DNA from 3 places in the Mesorhizobium sp. P2_C7 genome. Region 1 is predicted to be linked to each of the others. Evidence: predicted binding sites of a transcription regulator. Region 1 holds the regulator's gene; each other region holds the start of a gene.

Evidence for each region. The regulator PhoB, encoded in region 1, activates phosphate uptake and scavenging genes when phosphate is short. The targets are predictions, from matches to a motif close to TGTCATNNANCTGTCAT.
Region 2: the regulator PhoB is predicted to act here: its motif matches at 1,984-2,000, upstream of phnF (phosphonate metabolism transcriptional regulator PhnF).
Region 3: the regulator PhoB is predicted to act here: its motif matches at 3,769-3,785, upstream of AC1D2G_RS08210 (acid phosphatase).

The regions. Positions count from the first base shown of each region.
Region 1 is NZ_JBFUDW010000013.1:112,736-120,545, forward strand. Features, by position in the region: gene pstC (phosphate ABC transporter permease subunit PstC) at 1-638, shown strand, start outside; gene pstA (phosphate ABC transporter permease PstA) at 642-1,493, shown strand; gene pstB (phosphate ABC transporter ATP-binding protein PstB) at 1,490-2,296, shown strand; gene phoU (phosphate signaling complex protein PhoU) at 2,322-3,029, shown strand; gene phoB (phosphate regulon transcriptional regulator PhoB) at 3,049-3,738, shown strand; gene AC1D2G_RS24915 (ROK family protein) at 3,893-5,140, opposite strand; gene xylF (D-xylose ABC transporter substrate-binding protein) at 5,495-6,535, shown strand; gene AC1D2G_RS24925 (sugar ABC transporter permease) at 6,685-7,810, shown strand, end outside.
Region 2 is NZ_JBFUDW010000005.1:370,632-378,441, forward strand. Features, by position in the region: gene AC1D2G_RS13665 (ABC transporter permease) at 1-16, shown strand, start outside; gene AC1D2G_RS13670 (zinc-binding alcohol dehydrogenase family protein) at 91-1,107, shown strand; gene phnF (phosphonate metabolism transcriptional regulator PhnF) at 1,210-1,959, opposite strand; gene phnG (phosphonate C-P lyase system protein PhnG) at 2,080-2,541, shown strand; gene phnH (phosphonate C-P lyase system protein PhnH) at 2,541-3,152, shown strand; gene AC1D2G_RS13690 (carbon-phosphorus lyase complex subunit) at 3,154-4,266, shown strand; gene AC1D2G_RS13695 (alpha-D-ribose 1-methylphosphonate 5-phosphate C-P-lyase PhnJ) at 4,263-5,156, shown strand; gene phnK (phosphonate C-P lyase system protein PhnK) at 5,153-5,929, shown strand; gene phnL (phosphonate C-P lyase system protein PhnL) at 5,933-6,640, shown strand; gene AC1D2G_RS13710 (DapH/DapD/GlmU-related protein) at 6,637-7,254, shown strand; gene AC1D2G_RS13715 (DUF1868 domain-containing protein) at 7,341-7,810, shown strand, end outside.
Region 3 is NZ_JBFUDW010000003.1:103,017-110,826, forward strand. Features, by position in the region: gene AC1D2G_RS08200 (putative bifunctional diguanylate cyclase/phosphodiesterase) at 1-2,169, opposite strand, end outside; gene AC1D2G_RS08205 (cytochrome-c peroxidase) at 2,389-3,621, opposite strand; gene AC1D2G_RS08210 (acid phosphatase) at 3,875-5,413, shown strand; gene AC1D2G_RS08215 (Lrp/AsnC family transcriptional regulator) at 5,452-5,931, opposite strand; gene AC1D2G_RS08220 (RBBP9/YdeN family alpha/beta hydrolase) at 6,040-6,579, shown strand; gene AC1D2G_RS08225 (DUF922 domain-containing Zn-dependent protease) at 6,582-7,178, opposite strand; gene AC1D2G_RS08230 (hypothetical protein) at 7,288-7,776, shown strand.

The DNA.
Region 1 (7,810 bases):
GCCCGCTGCGGCGCCCGATCGGCATGGCGGTTGAGCTGCTCGCCGGCATCCCTTCGATCATCTACGGCATCTGGGGCCTGTTCGTGCTGGCGCCCTTCCTGCAGACGACCGTGCAGCCCTTCATCATCAGCGTGTTCCACGGCATTCCCGGCCTCAACAGCCTGTTTGCCGGTCCGCCCTACGGCATCGGCCTTTTGACGTCGTCGCTGATCCTTGCCATCATGGTGCTGCCTTTCATCACCTCGATCACCAAGGACGTCTTCGACACGGTGCCGCCGGTGCTGAAAGAGTCCGCCTACGGCATCGGCTGCACGACCTGGGAAGTGACCCGCCGCGTGGTCATTCCCTACACAAGGATCGGCATCATGGGCGGCGTCATGCTCGGCCTCGGCCGCGCGCTCGGCGAAACCATGGCAGTGACCTTCGTCATCGGCAACGCGCATCGCATCAGCACCTCGCTGTTCGCGCCGGCAACGACGATCTCCGCAACCATCGCCAACGAATTCACCGAAGCCGTCGGCGATCTCTACACCTCTTCGCTGGTGGCGCTCGGCCTGATCCTGTTCGTCATCACCTTCCTGATCCTCGCCATCGCACGCTACATGCTGATGCGCATTGACGCCCGCACGGGAGCCTGACCGATGTCGACAGCCACATCGCTTCATCAGAGCCGCAAGAGGAAGAATTCCGTGATGATGACGCTGTGCGTCGCCGCCGCGGGCATCGGACTTGCCTGGCTGGCGCTCATCCTCGGCGCCCTGCTCTACAAGGGCCTGTCCGGCGTCAATCTTGCGGTGTTCACCGAAATGACGCCGCCGCCCGGCGATGCCGGTGGCCTGCTCAACGCCATCTACGGCAGCATCGTGATGACCATTATCGGCGTCGTCGTCGGTACACCAATCGGCGTGCTGGCCGGCACCTACATGGCCGAGTACGGACGCTTTTCGAAGCTCACCACCGTGGTGCGCTTCATCAACGACATCCTTTTGTCGGCGCCGTCGATCATCATCGGCCTGTTCGTCTACGAACTGATGGTCCGGCCGATGGGGCATTTCTCGGCGATCGCCGGCGCCGTCGCGCTTGCCATCCTGGTCATCCCGGTCGTCGTGCGCACCACCGAGGACATGCTCAACCTGGTGCCGAACGCGTTGCGCGAAGCCGGCACTGCGATCGGCGCGCCGCGCTGGGTGGTCATCAAGTCGGTCGCTTACCGCGCCGCCCTTTCCGGCATCGTCACCGGCATATTGCTGTCGATCGCCCGTATCTCCGGCGAGACGGCGCCACTGCTCTTTACAGCGCTCAACAACCAGTTCTGGTCGAGCAATCTCAACGCGCCGATGGCCAGCCTGCCTGTGACCATCTTCCAGTTTGCTCTCAGCCCTTACGAGGAATGGCAGCAACTGGCCTGGACCGGTGCACTCATCATCACATTGACGGTTCTCGCGCTCAGCATCTTTGCTCGCAGCCTGACCGGACGCAGAGAGGACAAATGAGCCAGATGTTGTCTCCAGACATGACGATCGCCGCCGAGGCAATTGCCGGCAAGGCCAAGATCGAGGTCAAGAACCTCAACTTCTACTACGGCCAGAGCAAGGCGCTGAAGGACATCACGCTGTCGCTGCCCGAGCGCAGCGTCACCGCCTTCATCGGACCTTCGGGCTGCGGGAAGTCGACGCTGCTGCGCGTCTTCAACCGCATCTACGAGCTCTATCCCAAGCAGACCGCCGAGGGCCAGGTGCTGCTCGACGGCCAGAACGTTCTCGACCGCTCGCAGGACCTCAATCTGCTGCGGACCAAGATCGGCATGGTGTTCCAGAAGCCGACGCCGTTCCCGATGTCGATCTATGAAAACATCGCCTTCGGCGTCAGGCTCTACGAGAAGATCAGCAAGTCCGAGATGGACGGCCGTGTCGAGCAGGCGCTGAAGCGCGCCGCACTGTGGACCGAAGTGAAGGACAAGCTCAACGCCAGCGGCCTCAGCCTCTCCGGCGGCCAGCAGCAGCGTCTCTGCATCGCCCGCACCGTGGCGGTGAAGCCGGAAGTCATCCTGCTCGACGAGCCGGCCTCGGCGCTTGACCCGCTGTCGACCGCCAAGATCGAAGAGCTGATCGACGAGTTGCAAGCCGACTACACGATCGTCATCGTCACCCACAACATGCAGCAGGCGGCGCGCGTGTCGAAGCAGACCGCCTTCATGTATCTGGGCGAACTGGTCGAGTTCGACCGCACCGAGAAGATCTTCACGTCGCCCCGCGAGAAGCGCACGCAGGACTACATCACCGGCCGCTTCGGCTGAGCTCAGGCATACGAGGACTAAGATCATGGGCGAACACACAGTCGCTTCTTTCGACGAGGATCTCGGACAGATCAGCAGGCTGATCCGCGACATGGGCGACCTCGCCGGCTCGATGGTCGGCGGCGCCACCAAGGCGCTGCTGAATTCCGACAACGCCCTGGCGCAGCGAGTCGTCTCCGACGATGCGATCATGGACGCGCGCCAGCGCGAGCTCGACGACCGCGCTATCACACTGATCGCTAAGCGTCAGCCGATGGCCGACGATCTGCGCCATGTTGTCGGTTCGATCCGCATGGCCGGCGACCTCGAGCGCATTGGCGACCTTGCCAAGAACATCGCCAAGCGCGTCGGCACCGTCGGCCTCAGCGTAACCCCGCGCGACCTGTCGCACTCCATCGACGCAATGGCGCAGCTGGTGCTGATCCAGGTGCAGGGCGTCATCGAGGAATATACGGCGCGCGACGCGGCGGCGCTGGCGAAGCTGCGCGCCGACGACGAGCGCATCGACGTCAAGTACACCTCCGTGTTCCGCGAACTCCTGACCTACATGATGGAAGACCCGCGCAACATCACCGCCTGCACGCATCTTTTGTTCTGCGCCAAGAACCTCGAACGCATCGGCGATCACGTCACCAACATCGCGGAAAATGCGTACTATGTTTTGACCGGCACGCAGCTGCCCGCCAATCGTCCGAAGCAGGACGAGACGGCAATGTCCGCGCCGGCGGCATGACGGCAGGGGTGACCAGTCGATGATCGCGCCACGCATCATGGTGGTGGAGGACGAGGAGCCGCTAGGTGTGCTGCTCCGTTACAATCTGGAGTCCGAGGGTTACCAGGTCGAGGTGGTGACGCGCGGCGACGAGGCCGAGATCCGCCTGCAGGAGAACGTCCCCGACCTTCTGGTGCTGGACTGGATGGTGCCGGCGGTTTCCGGAATCGAACTCTGCCGCCGGCTAAGGATGCGTCCCGAGACCGAGCGGCTGCCGATCATCATGCTGACCGCGCGTGGCGAGGAAAGCGATCGTGTGCGGGGCCTCTCGACAGGCGCCGACGATTATCTGGTCAAGCCGTTCTCGACGCCGGAGTTCATGGCCAGGGTCAAGGCGCTGCTGCGCCGCGCCAAGCCGGAAGTGCTGTCCAGCGTGCTCAAGGTCGGCGACATCGTGCTCGATCGTGAATCGCACAGGGTCTATCGCAAGAAGAGCGAGATCCGGCTCGGACCGACCGAATTCCGCCTGCTCGAATTCATGATGCGCCATCCCGGCCGTGTGTTCTCGCGCAGCCAACTGCTCGACAATGTCTGGGGCGAGACGATCTACATCGACGAACGCACGGTCGACGTGCATGTCGGCCGGCTGCGCAAGGCGGTCAACAATGGCCGCATGCCCGATGTCATCCGCACCATTCGTGGGGCGGGCTACGCAATCCGGGAAGATTAGGGATATGCTGATATTCAGGTGATGCCGGCCTGCGAACGGCAGTTTCCTGCGCTTCCGGCACTCACGGATCCAAATGTCCGCTCCGCTCCGGTTCTTGGAACCCGCCATTCTCGACTCGGCCTAACCTGAATCTCAACACATCCAGGCGCGCCATTCACGCGACGTTCTTGCCGCCGAGGCCGGACCTCGCCTGCGTGCCGGGCGCGAAAATCTCCTGGTCGACAAAGGTCAATGCCCGCGTGGCGCAGCCTTCGCGGATCAGTGGAAGTTCGTTCGGTTCGGTGTCGAAGGAAATCGATTGCGAATGCTGGCCGCCGGCGGTCTGGGCAATCGCCTCGCGCAATGCCGGCTCGATCAGGTCGAAGGCGGCGGCGCTGACGCCGACCATGGCGACGGGCGCCGGGTCGATCAGCGCGAACAGGCTGCCGAGACCGTAGCCGAGTGCCTCGCCGGCCTTGCGATAGGCCTCGCGCTCGGGTCCATCCCTCTCGCGGGCCGCGGTCGCCAGCGCGCGCATGTCGGCATCACTGACATCGGCGACCGGTTCCGCGTCCTCACTCATCTGCCTTGCGTTGCGCCAGATGGCGTAGTTGCCGGCATAGGCCTCGACGCAGCCGCGCCGCCCGCAGCGGCACAGCGCGCCGTGCGGCCGATGGATCATATGGCCGAACTCGCCGCCCGAGGAATGAGTGCCGGTGAACAGCTCGCCCTTCAGCACCAGGCCCATGCCGATGCCGTGCGACAACAGGATGGCGATGAAGTCGTCGCGGTAGCGCTCGGGGTCGCGCCAGCGCAACGCTATCGCCATCATATTGCAGTCGTTCTCCATGGTGGCGGGGATGCCGAACTCGTCCTCGAGTATGTCGGCGAAGGCGATGTCGGTGTGCGGCGTGATCGGCGACCACAGCATGGCGCGGGCACGCGTGTCGGTGATGCCCTGGATCGCCAACGCGATGCGGGCGACACTGCGGACGTCGAGGTCGGGGTCTTCGAGACGACGCCGTACGATGGCAACGCATTCACCGACCAGCGCGTCGCGCGACATGGTCAGCGTGTCCAGCCGGCGCTGTTCCTCGGCGATCACCTGGCCGGCATAGTCGATGACGGCGACCGAGAGGAAGTTCAGTGACAACACCACGGTCATCACCGCCGCCGCTTCCGGATTGAGGCCGAGGCCGACCTGGGGCCGGCCGCGTTTGAGCGAGCCGGCCTCGCTCGGCTTGCCCTCAGTCAGGATGCCTTCGCCGATGAGGTCGGAGGAGATCGCCGATATGGTCGAATGGCTGAGGCCCGTGGTCGCGGCGATCTCGGTGCGGGACGGCTGTCCGGCGCGGCGCACGGCCGCAATCACCATCGCCCGGTTGCGGCGGCGCAGATCGTCGTGGCGGATTCCGACCGACATGCTTTTTCACATCCTCCCGGTCGCTGCAGCCTTTCGTGCCTCCCGAAGGCCATCAGCGAAGCCTGAAAGCGCGACGCGCTTCAGGCACTTGTTTCTGCGCGTGTCGTTGCCCCAAAACCGCTGCGCACTTTTGGGCGACATGCGCCACGCCAAATTCTGGCAGAACCCCACCATCCTGTCATTATTTATTACGGAGCTCGAAAAAAACTCGGAGAGACGTCAAAATCCATCAGAATCGATGTTGACAGCGTTCGGGCGTTGGATCACTATTTTTTCGAGGCTCGAAAAAATAGAGCCTCTGTGCCGGCCTACGGGTCAGTTTGGTCGCGCCATACGCGGCGCAGGGAGGATATTATGAAAAAATTCACAGCCGCCATCCTGGCGGGTGTCGCCATGTCGCTGACGCTGGTGTCGGTCGCGCAGGCGAAGGACAAGGTCATCGGCGTTTCGTGGTCCAACTTCCAGGAAGAGCGCTGGAAGACCGACGAAGCGGCGATGAAGAAGGCCATCGAGGCGGCTGGTGACAAATACATTTCCGCTGATGCACAGTCCAATCCGGGCAAGCAGCTCACCGACGTCGAGAGCCTGATTTCGCAGGGCGCCAACGCGCTGATCATCCTGGCGCAGGATGCCTCGGCCATCGGCCCGGCGGTGCAGAAGGCATTGGACGAAGGCATTCCGGTCGTCGGCTATGACCGGCTGATCGAGAACAAGAACGTGTTCTACCTAACCTTCGACAACAAGGAAGTCGGCCGCATGCAGGCCCGCGAAGTGTTCAAGGTCAAGCCGGAAGGCAACTACGTCTTCATCAAGGGCTCGGGCGCCGATCCGAATGCCGATTTCCTGTTCGCCGGCTCCATGGAAGTGCTCAAGGCAGCCATCGACAGCGGCAAGATCAAGAATGTCGGCGAAGCCTATACGGATGGCTGGCTGCCCGCCAATGCCCAGAAGAACATGGAACAGTTCCTCACCGCCAACGACAACAAGGTCGATGCCGTGGTGGCAGCCAATGACGGCACCGCCGGCGGCGTCGTCGCCGCGCTGACGGCGCAAGGGCTGGCAGGATCGGTTCCGGTGTCCGGCCAGGACGGCGACCATGCCGCACTGAACCGCGTCGCACTCGGCACACAGACCGTGTCGGTGTGGAAGGACGCACGCGAACTCGGCAAGAACGCTGCCGAAATCGCCTCGCAGCTGGCCGCTGGCACTGCCCTGGACAAGATCCCGAACGCCGTGAAGTTCACCACGCCCGGCGGCAACGAGACCAACTCGCTGTTCCTGACCCCGATCGCGATCACCAAGGACAATCTCAACGTCGTCATCGACGCCGGCTGGATCAAGAAGGACGAAGTCTGTGCAGGCGTCGCCGCCGGCACCGTCGCGGCCTGCAACTAAAACCGAACGGGATCCCGGTTCGATCTCAGCGCCGCGGCCCCTGGGCCGCGGCGTTTCTCAAGGGGCATTCCGCTTCAAATGATCGCGGAAAGCAAATAGCATCGTGTTTCCGGCATCCGCGCCAGACGGCAAACCGGTGGGAGGACTTCATGACCGACACGACCTCTAACACGCCTGCTGCGAATACGCCCGTAGACCGGGCGCGTGCGTCTGAATTGAGCGCCGTCGGACGCTTCCTCAAGGCAACCGAACTCGATACGCGCATGCTTGGCATGGTCGGTGCGTTGCTGGTCATCTGGGTCGGCATTCATATCCTGTCGGGCGGACTTTTCCTGACGCCGCGCAATCTCTGGAACCTGTCGGTGCAGACTTCCTCGGTCGCGATCATGGCGACCGGCATGGTGCTGGTCATCGTCATGCGCAACATCGACCTTTCGGTTGGTTCCGTCGAAGGCGTGATCGGTATGATCATGGGTGTGGCGCAAGCCGAATTCCTCATTCGCGTCATCGGCTTCCAGCTTGGAAATCCCTGGCTCTGGATCATCGCACTGGCCGTCGGCGTGGTGCTCGGTCTTGTGATCGGCGCCTTCCAGGGCTTCATCATCGCCTATCTCGAAGTTCCTGCCTTCATCGTGACGCTGGGCGGCCTGTTGGTCTGGCGCGGCATGGCATGGCTGATCACCAACGGGCGCACGGTCGCGCCACTCGACGCTACATTCCAGTTGATGGGCGGCGGACCGCGAGGCTCGGTCGGCGCCACCGCCAGCTGGATCATCGGCATCGTTGCTTGCGTGGCTGTCGCTTTCGCGTTGCTCAACGGCCGGTCGCAGCGCAAACGGTTCAACTTTCCACTGCGCCCCGTGTGGGCGGAAACCTTTCTCGGTGTGGTCAGTTGCGCTGCCATCCTTGGGGCCGTCTGGATCGCCAATTCCTACCCGTGGCCAATCGGCATCGTGCGCCAGTATGCACAGCAGAACGGCATCACCATTCCCGAAGGCGGGCTGTTCATCGCCCACGGCATCGCCATACCGGTGCTGATGGCTGTCGCGGTCGGTATCGTCATGACCTTCATCACCAAGCGCACCCGTTTCGGCCGCTATGTCTTTGCCATCGGCGGCAATCCAGAGGCCGCCAATCTCGCCGGCATCAACACGCGCTGGGTGACCATGAAGGTGTTCATGATCATGGGTGTACTGGCCGCGATCAGCGCGGCGATCTCGTCGGCCCGCCTCAACGCGTCGACCAATGCGCTGGGCACGTTGGACGAGCTGCTGG
Region 2 (7,810 bases), on a different contig from region 1:
CCGCGGTAGCAAGTGACAATAATTTGAGATCGATCGCCGGCCCTGTCGCGAAAATGGGCCGGCGATTTTCATGACAAACTGGATTGAAGCATGAAAGCCGTCGTCTGCCGCTCGCCTGGCGAGCTCGTCCTGGAAGACCGTCCGGCGCCGAGCGCGCCACCTCCCGGCTGGGCGCTGGTGGCTGTCAGCCATGTCGGCATCTGCGGCACCGACTATCATATCTTCGAAGGCAAGCACCCATTCCTCGCCTATCCCCGCATCATGGGCCATGAAGTGTCGGGAACGATCGTCGAGACCGGCGAAGGCGTTGCACTTTCCGCTGGCGAGCCGGTGGTCATCAATCCCTATCTTTCCTGCGGCAAGTGCATTGCCTGCCGGCACGGCAAGCCGAATTGCTGCGTCAAGATCGAGGTGCTCGGCGTCCATCGCGACGGCGCCATGTGCGAACGGATTCTGGTGCCGGCACAAAATCTCTATCCGGCAAACGGCCTGTCGCTGGCCGACGCCGCCGCTGTCGAGTTCCTGGCCATCGGCGCGCATGCTGTGCGACGCGCAAGCGCCGATCCCGGCGCCCGCACGCTGGTCATCGGCGCCGGTCCGATCGGGCTCGGCACCGCCATCTTCGCCGGCATCGCCGGGCTTGACGTGACGCTGCTCGACATGAGCAGCGAAAGGCTTGCCTTTGCCGCGAACGAGCTCGGCTTCCAGACCCTCGACGGTTCGCGCGGCGCGGTGTCTGATCTGGTCGGGCAAGCGACCGCTGGCGAAGGCTTCGATGTGGTCTTCGACGCCACCGGAAACACCCAGTCGGTGCAGTCGGCCTTCGCCCATGTCGCGCATGGCGGAACACTGGTGCTGGTCAGCGTCGTCAAGGACGACATCACCTTCTCCGATCCGGAATTCCACAAGCGCGAGATGACCCTGATCGGCAGTCGCAATGCGTTGCGCGCCGACTTCGACCACGTCGCCGCCTCGATCCGCAATGGCGCCGTGCCATTGGCCAAGCTCGTCACCCACCGCACCACGCTGGCCGGCACGCCACATGATCTCGCACGCTGGGCACACGAGAAATCCGGTCTGATCAAGGCTGTGATAGAAGTCGGATGAGTGCAATCCTGGAAAAGTTTGAAGCGGTTTTCCCGGGAAAAGCGCTTAGCGCTTTCGCTAAGGGAATTGAATTCGACAATCTAGGCAACCGGCGGTCTCGGCTCACAACGCCGACAATTTGAGTTCGACCCGCTCGGCCGGGAACCGTGACTCGGAAAACTGGATCGGCTGGCCGTCGGGCGTGACGTTGACGGCGACCGTGACCAGCACGATGGCGCCAGGCTGCAGGTCTAGGTCGGCAAGGTCGGCGGCATCGGCATGGCGTGCTGACAGCATTGTCGATTGCCTCAAGTAATCCTCTATGCCGAAACGTGCCAGCGATGCGGTGATCGAGCCGGTTTCAGCCATGGCGGCATCGATGCCGGCAAAGCGCCTGGCCTCGAACCAGCCCGCAGCACGCGACACCGGGCGACCGTCGGCTTCGCCGCGTGTTTCCAGCCGGATCACGTTTGTTCCCCTCGCTAAGCCCAGCCCCTCGGCGACGCGCTGGCTGGCCGGCTCCACCGACGAGGCAAGCAGGACTATATGCCGTTCCGACGCCTGCCCTTGCAGGCCTGCCGAAAACCGTGTGCGCGCGCCGATCGGATAGGACAGCCGCTTGCGCGACAGCACGAAGGTGCCACGTCCCTGTTCGGCCCGCAGCACCCCTTCCTGCACAAGGGCTGCTATGGCACTGCGCACCGTGTGACGGTTGACGCCATAGCGCTCGGCCAGCGCAACCTCCGGCGGCAGCGCTGCATTCTCGGCGAAATCGCCGATGGCGATCGCATGCAGGATCTTGTCGGCGATCTGCCGCCACAGCGAGACACCACTCCGCCGCTCGATGCTGTCCGCTGCCAACTGCCCGACCATTAATTGCCCCAGCCTCCGATTGCTTGTCATCCACCCGTCATGGACTCGCGCTAGATAATAGGTATAATTTGTATAGTTGTCTATATCAATAGACAAATCTAGCCAAGAGGAATGTTGCTCATGCGAGGACAGGAAGCCCGCGATCAGGCCGAGCGCAAGGCCGCCATGGCAACACTGGCGCAATCCAGCGGCGATGACGTCGTCCGGCTCTGGAACGCTACCGGGCTGCCCTCGGAAGCTGAGCTGCTGCGCGGCCCGGAGACCGGCTTGGTCACCGTGCGCGGCCGCATCGGCGGTGGCGGCTCCCCTTTCAATGTTGGTGAGACGACCGTTACCCGCGCCACTGTCCGGCTGCCGTCCGGACAGGTCGGCCATTGCTACGCGCTTGGCCGCGACAAGCAGAAGGCGAGGCTGGCGGCAATCGCCGACGCGTTGTGGCAGGACCCGGCGCGTCGCGCCGAGGTCGAGACCGGGCTCATAGCGCCTCTGCGGTCGGCTCTGGCCACGGCGCATGAACGGCGCCGCGCCGAGACGGCGGCAACGAAGGTGGATTTCTTCACCATGGTTCGCGGAGAAGACTGATGGAGATCGCAGCGCAATCGATCGAAGGCGGATTCGCCGATCCGGTCTTCGACGCCCAGATCGTGTTTCGCGCGGTCATGGACGCGATGGCGCGGCCGGGCAGCGTGCAACCCCTGCCCGCCTTCGCCCGCCCGCCGGTGCCGCTTTCAGCGACCGCCGGCGCCGTAGCGCTGGCGCTTTGCGACAACGACACCCAACTCTGGCTCGACCCGGCTTTGCAGCCCTCTACCGCGATCAAATCCTGGCTTGGTTTCCACACCGGTGCGCCCTTGGCCAACACGCCGGCCGATGCGCATTTCGCTTTGATCGCCACGCCGGCCGAGATGATGGCGCTCGATGGTTTTTCGCAAGGCACGCAGGACTATCCCGACCGCTCCACCACGCTGATCCTGCAAGTCAGTGATCTCGTTTCGGGTGCCCCGCTGCTGCTCGAAGGCCCCGGCATCGAAACCAGTGCCACGATCGCGCCGGCGCAGATGCCGCGTCATTTCGTCGAACAGTGGAAGCAGAATAACCAGCGCTTTCCGCGCGGCGTGGATATCATCCTCGCCACATCGGATGGCGTCGCCTGTCTGCCGCGCACAACGCGCATCAAGACGATGGGGGCCTGAGATGTATGTCGCGGTAAAAGGTGGCGAAGCGGCCATTGCCAACGCCCACAGCCTGCTCGCCGACCGCCGGCGCGGCGACCGTTCGGTGCCCGCCCTTCGCCTCGACCAGATCGTCGAACAGTTGGCGCTTGGCGTCGACCGGGTGATGAGCGAAGGCTCGCTCTACGACCGGGAACTGGCGGCGCTTGCCATCGTCCAGGCGCGCGGCGACCTGATCGAGGCGATCTTCCTGGTGCGCGCTTATCGCACCACGTTGCCGCGCTTCGGCTACTCCAAGGCGATCGACACTGCCACCATGCTGGTCGAGCGGCGCGTTTCGGCGACCTACAAGGACCTGCCCGGCGGCCAGCTGCTCGGCCCGACCTTCGACTACACGCACCGGCTGCTCGACCCTGAGCTTGCCGCCGGCGGCGATGTCGCCGAGCCGCTGCAGCGCGAGACCGAAACGCAGGCCATGCCGCGCGTTTCTGCGATCCTTGCTCGCGAGGGCCTGATCGAGCCGGATGGCGAGATGCCGCAGGACCATGTCCCCGGCGACATCACCTGCGAGCCGCTGGAATTCCCGATGGCGCGCGACATCCGCCTGCAGGCGCTGTCACGCGGCGATGAGGGCTTCTTGCTGGCGCTCGGCTATTCCACGCAGCGCGGCTATGCCCGTAACCATCCCTTCGTCGGCGAGATCCGCATCGGCGAGGTCGAGCTGGAACTGGATGTCCCCGAACTCCCGTTCGCCGTGCCGCTCGGCACCGTGCGGATCACCGAATGCCAGATGGTCAACCAGTTCAAGGGCTCGGCCAAGGCGCCGCCGCAATTCACCCGCGGCTACGGCCTGGTCTTCGGCCAGAGCGAGCGCAAGGCGATGGCGATGGCGCTGTGCGATCGGGCATTGCGCGCTTCGGAACTCGGCGAAGATGTCGTCGCCGCCGCGCAGGACGAGGAGTTCGTCATCTCGCATTCCGACAATGTCCAGGCTACCGGCTTCGTCGAGCACCTAAAGCTGCCGCACTATGTCGACTTCCAGGCCGAACTCGACCTCGTGCGCCGCATGCGCGCCGAATATGACGCCCGCGAAAACCCGGTGAAGGCGGACGACAAGAGGGAGGCCGCGGAATGACCGCTCAACCGACAGACATCGCCACCTACAACTTCGCCTACCTCGACGAGCAGACCAAGCGGATGATCCGCCGCGCGATCCTCAAGGGCATCGCCATCCCCGGCTATCAGGTGCCGTTCGCTTCGCGCGAGATGCCGATGCCTTATGGCTGGGGCACCGGCGGCGTCCAGGTCACCGCTTCGATCATCGGCCCCGACGATGTCTTGAAGGTCATCGACCAGGGCGCCGACGACACCACCAACGCGGTCTCGATCCGCGCCTTCTTCAAGAAGGTCGCCAACGTCGCGGTGACGACCGATACCGCGAGCGCCACCATCATCCAGACCCGCCACCGCATCCCCGAGCATCCCCTGACGGCGGGCCAGGTGCTGGTCTACCAGGTGCCGATCCCCGAGCCCTTGCGCTTCCTCGAGCCGCGCGAGACCGAAACGCGCAAGATGCATGCGCTGGAGGAATACGGCCTGATGCATGTCAAGCTCTACGAGGACATCGCCAGGCACGGCCGCATCGCCACCACCTATGCCTATCCGGTCAAGGTCGAGGGTCGCTACGTGATGGACCCGTCGCCGACGCCGAAATTCGACAATCCCAAGATCCACCGCTCGCCCGCTTTGCAGCTGTTCGGCGCCGGCCGCGAAAAGCGTATCTATGCCGTGCCGCCCTTCACCGAAGTGGTCAGCCTCGACTTCGAGGACCATCCGTTCGAGGTGCAGACCTTCGACCAGCCCTGCGCGCTGTGCGCGGCCGAGAATGTCTATCTCGACGAGGTCATCCTCGACGACCACGGCGGCCACATGTTCGTCTGCTCCGACACCGATCACTGCGAGAAGCGGCGTGAAGAGGGTCATCTTGGCCATCTTGCCCCAGAGACGATGGAGCCGGCGCAATGACCGACGAACCATTGCTGCGCGTCTCGGCGCTCTCCAAATTCTACGGCTCGCGCGTCGGCTGCGACAACGTCTCCTTCGACCTGTGGCCCGGCGAAGTTCTGGCTGTGGTCGGCGAGTCCGGTTCCGGCAAGACGACCCTGCTCAACTGCCTGTCGACCCGGCTGTTGCCGAGTTCCGGCACCGCCAGCTACCGCATGCGCGACGGCCAGTTCCGCGAGCTCTACCGGATGAGCGAGGCCGAACGCCGCTTCCTGATGCGCACCGACTGGGGGTTTGTCCACCAGAACCCGGCCGACGGCCTGCGCATGACGGTGTCGGCCGGCGCCAATGTCGGCGAACGGCTGATGGCGGTCGGCGACCGCCACTATGGAAAGATCCGCGCCACGGCCGTCGACTGGCTGTCGCGCGTCGAGATCGACGAAGACCGCATCGACGACGAGCCGCGCGCCTTTTCCGGCGGCATGCGCCAGCGCCTGCAGATCGCCCGCAACCTCGTCACCGAGCCACGGCTGGTGTTCATGGATGAGCCGACGGGCGGCCTCGACGTCTCGGTGCAGGCACGCCTGCTCGACCTGCTGCGCGGCCTGGTCACCGACCTCGGTCTCGCCGCCATCGTCGTCACCCACGACCTTGCCGTGGCGCGTCTTCTGTCGCAGCGCATGATGGTGATGAAGGATGGCCGCGTCGTCGAAAGCGGTCTCACCGACCGCGTACTCGATGACCCGCGCGCGCCCTACACCCAGCTTCTCGTTTCCTCGATACTTCAGGTGTAACCCATGCCGACGCCCCTCGTTGTCTCCGACGTCGCCAAGAGCTTCGCCATGCATCTGCGCGACGGCATCAAATTGCCTGTCGTGGCCGGTGTTTCGTTCTCGATCAGGGCTGGTGAATGCACCGTGCTCGGCGGCCCGTCCGGTGCCGGCAAGAGTTCGATCCTGAAGATGCTCTACGGCAACTACGCCGTTGACGAGGGCCAGATCATCGTCAAGCACGATGATGGGCTGATCGATCTCGCCACCGCCAGCCCGCGCACCGTGCTTGCCATACGCCGGCAAACGATCGGCTATGTCAGCCAGTTCCTGCGCACCGTGCCGCGCGTCTCGGCGCTGGACGTCGTCGCCGAACCGCTGGTCGAGCGCGGCGAGGACCGCGAGAACGCGCGCGGCAAGGCACGCGCCTTGCTGGCGCAGCTCAACCTGCCGGAAAAACTCTGGGCGTTGCCGCCGGCAACCTTCTCCGGCGGCGAGCAACAGCGCGTCAACATTGCGCGCGGCTTCATCACCGAGCACCCGATCCTGCTGCTCGACGAACCGACCGCCTCGCTCGATGCCAGGAATCGCGACGTTGTGATCGAACTCATCGCCGCCAAGAAGGCCGCGGGCGTCGCCCTGCTCGGCATCTTCCACGACCACGACGTGCGCGAGGCCGTCGCCGACCGCATCATCGACGTCACCGCTTTCGCGCCCGGAAAAATCGCCGCATGACGAAAAAGTTGTCAGAGACGCCGCTGATCCACCCGACGGCGGACGTGCAGAACTCGACGCTTGGCCGCTGGACCGAGATCGCCGACAGAAGCCGGGTTTCCGAGAGCATCCTCGGCGACTATTCCTACATGATGCAGGACTGCGCCGTCTGGTGCGCGACGATCGGCAAGTTTTCCAACATTGCAGCCAGCGTGCGCATCAACGCCACCAACCACCCGACGTGGCGGCCGACGCTGCACCATTTCACCTATCGCGCTTCCGACTATTGGGACGACGCAGAGCACGAAAGTGAATTCTTCGCCCAGCGCCGCGCCAAGCGGGTCACCATCGGCCACGACACCTGGCTCGGTCACGGCTCGACCATCCTGCCCGGCGTCACTGTTGGCGATGGCGCCGCGGTCGGCGCCGGTGCCGTCGTCTCGAAGGATGTCGCACCTTACACCATCGTCGGCGGCGTGCCGGCCAGACCAATCCGCGAGCGTTTCGACCGCCGTACCGCCGAACGCTACCAGGCGCTCGCCTGGTGGGACTGGGACCATGCCAAGCTGCGGACAGCACTGGATGATTTCCGGGAACTGTCGGCCGAGGCCTTTCTGGAAAAATATGGCGAATAGGCGATCACATCATTGTCATGGGTGAGCCTGTTTCATCTCCCTGACACATCGCCGGGGCGGGACGCCATCTGCCCTGGAGATCGCAAATGCCTGTTTCTGTCAGACCCTCGCTCGCCGGATTCTTTGCCGGCTCCAATCCGAAGCCACCCGTTCATCTCGGCACGCGCTACGACATGTCGGGCAATTTCCTGATCGAGCCCGGCAACACGGTCGTCAGCCATCTCGTCAGCGGTTCGCCCTCCGAGGCCGTGGTGCTTGAGGTGCGCGACCGGATGCTGGCGATGCCCGATGCCGACCGGCTGGCCTTCACCCCCGTCTCCAGCCTGCACATGACGCTGTTCCAGGGCATCATCGAATATCGCCGCCGCTTGCCTTACTGGCCGCATGACGTGCCGCTCGACACCAGCATCGACGCAATGACCCGCCTCTATTTGGAACGCCTGAAGGGTTTTAAGGGCTTAGGCCCGTTCAACATCAAGGTGGTCGAAATCGTACCGACCGGCCTCACCGTCGCCGGCGCGACCGACGAGGACGTGCGCATCATGGGCGCATGGCG
Region 3 (7,810 bases), on a different contig from region 1:
GAAGCTGCGATCGATCTTGATGCGGTTGAACGGGAACGACCTGAGATAGCTCAGCGAGGAATAGCCGGTGCCGAAATCGTCCATGGCGATGCTGATGCCGAGGTCGCGCAGGCTGTACAGCGTGTTTATGGTGTTTTCATTGTGCGCCAGCAGCACCGATTCGGTGATCTCCAACTCGAGCCGTGACGGCAGCAGGTTCGAAGCCGCGAGCGCCGCGGCAACCTGAAGCGGCAGCCCCTGCTGTTTGAACTGGGCGGGCGAGAGATTGACCGCGACCTTGACGGGGAGGGGCCATTTGGCGGCGTCGGCGCAAGCCCGCTGCATGATCCACTCGCCAAGCGTGTCGATGACGCCCGTCTCCTCGGCCATCGGGATGAATTCCGCCGGCGGCAGCAGGCCGAGGCGCGGATGGTTCCATCGCACCAGGGCTTCGAAGCCGGTGAGTTTCGAGGTCTTGGCGTCGTGCAGCGGTTGATAGTACACGACGAACTGCTCGTTTGTGACGCCGAGAGCCAGTTCGGATTCGAGTTGGCGCCGCTCCTGCAGTCTTGCGTCCATTCCCGGCTCGAACGACCTGCAGGTCCCGCGGCCTTCCATCTTGGCTTTGTACAACGCCAGGTCGGCATTGCGGATGAGGATTTCCGAACTTTGTCCGTCGTCCGGGAAGACAGCGATGCCGATGCTGCTGCCGATGTTGATCTTGTGGCCCTGTATCAAGAATTCGCCGGCCAGGGCATGAATGACCCGGCTCGCCAGCACACCCGCCTCTTCGTCGCCATCGATCAGGAGCTGGAGGATGACGAACTCGTCTCCCCCGGTTCGCGCGACCATGGCGGTTTCGCCCGCCTGCTGCTTCAGGCGCCTCGCCACCGCACCGAGAACCTCATCGCCGATCGGATGGCCGAGGGTGTCATTGACCGGTTTGAAACGGTCGAGATCGACGCAATGGACGGCCAGCTTCTCGCCGTCCCTGAGGCTTCTCAGCGCCTCGTCCATCGTGTCGGCCAGGAGGCCCCGGTTGGGCAGGCCGGTGAGAATGTCATGCGTGGCAAGGTGTTGGATCTCGGCGGTGCGTTCCTCGACCCGCCGCTCCAAAGTCTCGGCGGCATTGGTCTGCATCATCATCGTGCGTCCGATCGCATACCAGCAGGCCAGCGCCAGCAGCGTGACCACCGCGACCGCCGCATAACCAGCCAGTTCGAATTGCCGCACCGACAGGGCGTCCATGTTGCTGTCGTATCTGCTGTTGGGGAAACCGGCCCAGAGACGCCAGGCGCTTCTGGGATCGTTGAGCGAGAGCGGGATGACTTCGGAATAGATCAGATTGGGGTCGGCCGCCGTGAAGGCACGGGAATCCGCCGCCAGGGCCGTCGACATCTTGTGCTGGTCGGATTCAAATCCGTAGCCTGAATTGACGATGACATAGTCGCTGCTCGGCAACAGTTTTCTCAGTGCCGAGGTGAGCATGATTGCCGAGACGGAGCCGCGCAGGCTGCCATCCTGGCCGAAGACCGGGACCGAAAGGATGAAACCGGAGCGATCCGCGTCATTGCCGGTGTGGATGAAATCGGTGTTGTCGCAGGTGATGAGCTCCTTGGTGCCGATGATCGGCACATTCAGCCCGTCAATGGCGCTCGAATTCGGATAGTTCGCCTTCAGCCAGGCGAGCTGTTTGGCCAGTTCCTGGTACTCATAGGTTTCGACCTCTTCGGCGGGCCGGGTCAGCGCGTTCTCGTCAAGCTTTGCGGACTTTGCGGCTGCTGCGTCGGACCGCGCCCTGGCATTCACGATCAGCTGGTCGAACTGGAGGATCGGCTCCTCGAGCTTTCCGGTCACCGCATCGAAGCGGTCGGGGTCGAAATCCAGCGGCAGGAAGTAGACCTCGGAAATGGAGACGTTGTTGGCGAGGTTGTTGTAGATCTGCTGGATTGTCGCGCGGCCCTCGTCGCCGAGGTTCGTGCCATGCCGGTCGAGGTTTCGGACGCTTGGCAGGTAGCTCAGCGTTCGCACATTCTCGTAGACGGCCCGCAAGGCGTCTTCGACCGTCTTGGCGGTTGTCCGGGCTGCCGCCTGGGAGTTCTCGATGTAGCGTTCCTTGGCAAGCGCGAAGTTCCGCTGGGCGTCGATATGCAAGGCCGCCAGCATCGCTGCGCCGGTCACAAGGATCACAACAAATCCGACTGCTCGCCAGAATGCGTTCATCGGCGTCCCACCATCAATTGGTAAGGGATACCCCAGAGCAGTTTAGGAAGCGCTAATGAGTAAGCGCCAATAACCAATGCCCTTCCTTGCGGCCCCGGTGCCCCCGCACACCAAATCCGGCAAGATCCGGAAGCCTGTTTTGTGGGTGCGAGAAAGCGGGATTGGGCATGCGCAAGGTCCAGGTAATCAGTTCGCCGGTACCGCCCCGGCCTGCTGATCGGCATCGGTCAGCGTTTGCAGGAAGGCGACGATGTCGTCGATTTCGGGGTCGGTCAGTGCCGGTTTGTCGCCGGGCTTCTTGCCGAAGGGCGGGTCTTGGTTGAGGTTGGCCCAGTAAGCCTTTGGCAAATCGTCATTTTGCCGGATCGTGCCGTCGGCATTCTTGGGATACCAATGGCCGGGATCGCTGTCGCGGCTGGCATAGAAGGCAACCGCGTCGCGCAGCGTGTGGAAGTAGCCGTTGTGGAAGAAGCTTCTGCGCAGCGCGACGTTGCGCAGTGTCGGCGTGCGAAACAGGCCGCAATACTCAGCCCGGCCATGGAGGTCGGTCCTGACCGGCCCGCACAGGCCGAGATCGAAATAGGCGGGGTCGGCATTGGCAGGGATGGCCGGGTTGCGCGGCACGGCGACGGCGATCAGGCCGAAATCGGTGAATTGCGGCGGCTCGCCGTCATTGGCGGGTTCGCTCAGGTGGCAACTGGCGCAATTGCCCTTGGTTTCGTCCTCGAACAGCGCGCGCCCGCGCAATTCCTGCGCTGACAGCGTCGCCTTGCCGGCGAGGAAGGCGTCGTAGCGGCTGGAATAGGGGTAGAAGTCGGTGCTGCTCTGCTCGAAAGTGCCGAGCGCCTCGGCAGCGGCCTCGAAGGCGTCGTCCGGGTGGTCGAACACGGTGTCGCCGAAGGCGGCCTTGAATTCATCGGCATAGCTGGACTTTCGCAGTCCGGCGGTGACGGCGGCGGCATCCTTGTTGGCCATCTCGAATGGCGACAGCAGCGGGATCTTGGCCTGGTCGCGGCCGCGGTCGGCGCGGCCGTCCCAGGTCAGGCCGCCGGTTGGGCCGTTGTCGACGCTTTCGTCGCCTTCATCCTCGGAATCGTAGAAATGCTCCGTGAAGGCTGGCACCGCCTGAAGGTAGCGAAGTGACGGCACGGCGCGCAGTCCGGGCTGGTCCAGCTTCGGACCGCCCATCTCGACCGGTGCCGCCGAGGCCGGACCGAAGGCATGGTGCGGATCATGGCAGGACGAGCAGGATTGTTTGCCTGAAGCCGACAGCGACGGGTCGAAGAACATCTTTCGGCCAAGCGCTGCCAGCGCCTGCGCCCGCGCGAAGGCATCCGCGCGCGACATCGGTCCGGGATGGACACTGCCGCTACCGGCGCTGACGGCGTTGCCGGGCAGGATGGTGGCGAGGCCAAACATCGATGCCGCGGCGGTCGCGATCATCAAGCCTTTCCATCGTCTTGCGGTCATAAGGTTCAGTCCGATTTGTTCCGCAATTAGGTCCGCACTGCAACGGATTGATGACCGGTCCACCCGCTCACGCAACCGTGTTCGGATGGGCGATAAATGTCACAAAGGTGACAAAGCATCGACCTAGCGTCCGAAGCCATGGCTCGTCGCCCCCAAGCCATGCACTGCCCTCTAGCCATCACCCTAGCCATGAGGACCTCCCATGACGCGGTTCACGCTTTTCACCTCGCTTTGCCTGGCCGGCACGGCGCTGGCCTCGATTCCGGCTACAGCCAACGCAGCCCCTCCCGGCTTCGACAAGATAGACACCGTCGTCGTCATCTATGCCGAAAACCGCAGCTTCGATAATCTCTATGGCGGCTTCCCCGGCGCCAACGGACTGGCCAACCTTTCGGCCGGCCAGGTGCGCCAGCTCGACCGCGACGGCAAGCCGCTGAGCGAACTGCCGCCGGCCTGGGGCGGCCTGACCGCCAAGGGCGTGACGCCGCCGGTGACCGAGGCGCAGACGGCCCATCTCAGCAATGCCAGCTTCGCCATCGACGACGCCAGCGGCTTCAACGAGAAGACCTCCGTCATCACGCGCGACCTCTGGCACCGCTTCTATCAGGAGCAGATGCAGATCGACGGCGGGAAGAACGACAAGTTCGTCGCATGGGCCGATTCCGGCGGCCTGGTGATGGGTCACTATGACGGCTCGGTGCTGCCGATGTGGGCGGTGGCGAAGAAATACGTTTTGGCCGACAATTTCTTCCAGGGCGCCTTCGGCGGCTCCTTCCTCAACCATATCATGCTCGCCTGCGCCTGCGTTCCGGTCTATCCAAATGCCGACACCAGCCCGGTCAAGGGGCAGATCGCCGTGGTCGAGGCCGATGGCACGACGCTGAAGGTCGCCGACAATTCGCCGGCCTCGGCCCTCGGCGGGGCGCCGAAATTTGTCAATGACGGCGCCATCACGCCAGACTTCCACGCCGTCAACACCATGCAGCCGCCCTATCAGCCGAGCGCCAACAAGCCGGCCGAAGGCGGCGACAAGGCACTGGCCGATCCGGCGCAGCCGACCACGCTGCCGCCGCAGCACGAGATCACCATAGGCGATCTGTTGTCGCTGAAGGGCGTCAGCTGGGCCTGGTATTCCGGCGCCTGGCAGGCAACGCTCGACGGCAAGAATGCGACGCCGGTGCCGAACTTCCAGTACCATCACCAGCCATTCAACTATTTCGCCGCTTACGCGCCCGGCACGGCCGCGCGGGCCGAACATCTCAGGGATGGCGGCCTCGACGGGACCGAATTCATCAAGGCGATCGACGACGGCAAGCTGCCGGCGGTGAGTTTTTACAAGCCGCAAGGCAATCTCAACGAGCATGGCGGCTACGCCGATGTGGCGAGCGGCGACCAGCATCTCGCCGACGTCGTCTCGCATCTGGAGAAGAGCCCGCAATGGAGCCATATGCTGGTGGTCGTCACCTATGACGAGAATGGCGGTTTCTGGGACCATGTCGCGCCGCCGAAGGCCGACCGTTGGGGGCCGGGCAACCGCATCCCCGCCTTCATCATCTCGCCCTATGCGAAGATGGGTACTGTCGACCACACCCAATACGACACGACGTCGATCCTGCGCTTCATCACCGCGCGTTACGATTTGCCGGTGCTGCCCGGCATCGTCGCCCGCGACAAGGCGCTGCGCAACAACGACCAGCCGCCGATGGGCGATTTGAGCGCGGCGCTCGATCTCAGCCGCTAGGGCAACTCAAGACCTCGGTGCGGCGAGCCCCCTTTGCTCTAGCCGCCTGATCTCCGGATCAGGTCGCGGCCGATCGGCTTCGGCGCCTCGCTGCGCAGCACCAGCGCCGTGGTGACCGCGCCGTGGCGGGCCACCGCGTCGACGATGGTTTCAAGCTGCGCCGGCGAGGGGACGACCACTTTCAGGATGAAGCAGTCTTCGCCGGTCAGCCGGTGCACCTCGGTAATCTGCGGCATCTCGGCGAACTGCTTCAGGCAGGGCCGGATGTGCTCATGCGTGGTGCGCACCCGGATGATCGCCATCATGCCGAGGCCAAGTGCGGCGGGATCGATCACCGCGGTGTAGCCGGCAATGACGCCGCGCTCCTCCAGCCGTTTCACCCGCTCGGAGGTCGCCGGCTGCGACAGGCCGACCCGGCGGCCAAGCTCGGACATGCCGATGCGGCCGTTTTCCTGCATGGCTTCGACAATGGCGATGTCGGTCGGGTCGAGCGGCGCGCGCTCATCGTTGTTTTTCATGATCACCTTGAATCCATCGGACAAGCCGTGACTTTTCCGATGATTTCCCATTTCCGGGGCCCTGGCAAGACACCACCATGCTCCTTCAATAGATAGGAGCAAGGCGACATGACGCATTTCATCATCCTGCCCGGCAGCGGCGGTTCGGGTCCAGCCCACTGGCAATCGCGCTGGGAAAGCGCCAATCCGGCGATGCGGCGGTTCCAGCCCTCCAGCTGGGACCTGCCGGATTTCACCGACTGGCTGGCAGCGCTCGAGGCTGCCGTGATCGAGGCGCCGGAGCCGCCGGTCCTGGTCGCGCACAGCCTGTCCTGCCTGCTGATCGCGCATTGGCAGAAGATCTCGCGGCGCCCGGTCCAGGCGGCCTTGCTGGTCGGTGTTCCCGATCCGACGGCGGTCGTGTTCCCGGCTTACGGGATGGCCTTTGCCAAAATTCCCGAGGGCCGGCTGCGGTTTGCCTCGCTGGTGGTGACCAGCACCAACGATCCCTATGGCGCTGCGGACTATGCCGAGGCGAGGGCGAAGCAGTGGGGCAGCGGCCTTGCCGTCATCGGCGCGTTCGGCCACATCAATGCGCAGAGTGGTCTGGGCGACTGGCCGGAAGGTTTTGCGCTTCTCGACGGTCTGGTTTCGGAGGCTCGAGGCTAGCTTCAGCCGCCGTTGACCAGGGCAAGGATGAGTTTTTGCAGATTGCCGCCCTGGCCGAGTTCGATGCGGTCGAAATCGCGGCTCGCCTGTCGCTGTGCCTGAGACAGTCCGGACAGGCGCTTCGTCATCTCGGCGCGGATCTTGCTGCATTTGGGGTCGTCGGCGACGCTGAGGCCGACGGTCGCCGCTTCGATCTTGCGCACCATGTCGACAATGGTTGCGCCGTGGACCTTCTCATGGGCGCTGACGCCGGCAATGAAAACCTCCCAATTCTTCTGGATTGCTGGCGGCAGTGGCGAGGAGGGGCTGGGCAAGGTGTAGGTGATGATGAGCTTCGGCCGTGCCGAGACCAGCACGCAGGCTCCCGCTCGCGCCTGATAGTCCCTGGTCCAGGTCAGCTTGAAATTGGTGTGGGCGATGGCGCGGGCAATGCCGACCTTCGGTCCGTTGTCGCCGATCGAGCGGTAGAGCTCCGGCCCGGACTGGCCTGATATGGCGTAGGTTTCGACCTTCTCGACCGGCTTCCAGTCGGCATGGGCGGCGAGCGGCAAGCCCAACAGGGCGGCCAGCGACAGGCACAGACGAACACAGGCTCTCAACACCGCTCTCCGCACAATCAGGATGGCACGCCGCGACGGGCTATGCCACGGAACCGCTTTTCCTATAGAATGCCGATGGGTGCGGCCGCAAATGCCTGAGGGGGAAGTCATGAGATATCTGATCGTCGCGGGTATGGTGGCGGTGTTGCAGGCCGTACAGCCGGCGTTGGCCGCGTCCTGCGGCGGCTGGAGCGCTGAGATGGAGGAGGACGAGGGCGGCAGCGTGCTGACCGCCTCGGTCTGCGGCGGGCCGAAAGGCGATGCGCATCTGATGCTGGCCTGTTTCGACACGCCGGTGCTGAGCTACGACCTCGGCGCCACCGGCCAGCAACTGGAGCCGGGCATCAGCGGCGCGTTCGACTTCAAGGCCGACGGCAAGACGGTGACGAAGACCCTGCAGCTCGAAGCCATGTACAACTACTTCGTGGTGAACCTGGCCAAAGCCGATCCGCTGCTGGATCTGCTGCGCGGGAAAGGCGATGTGCAGGTCAGCGCCGCAAAATACGGCGAGAGCAGTTTCTCGCTGAAGGGCTCGAGCGCGGCCATCGGCAAGGTGCTGGCGCAGTGCGGCAAGGCTAAGGCTGGGGATGCGGATTGATTTGCCTGCCGGGTTCGTGGAGCCTGGTCGCTGA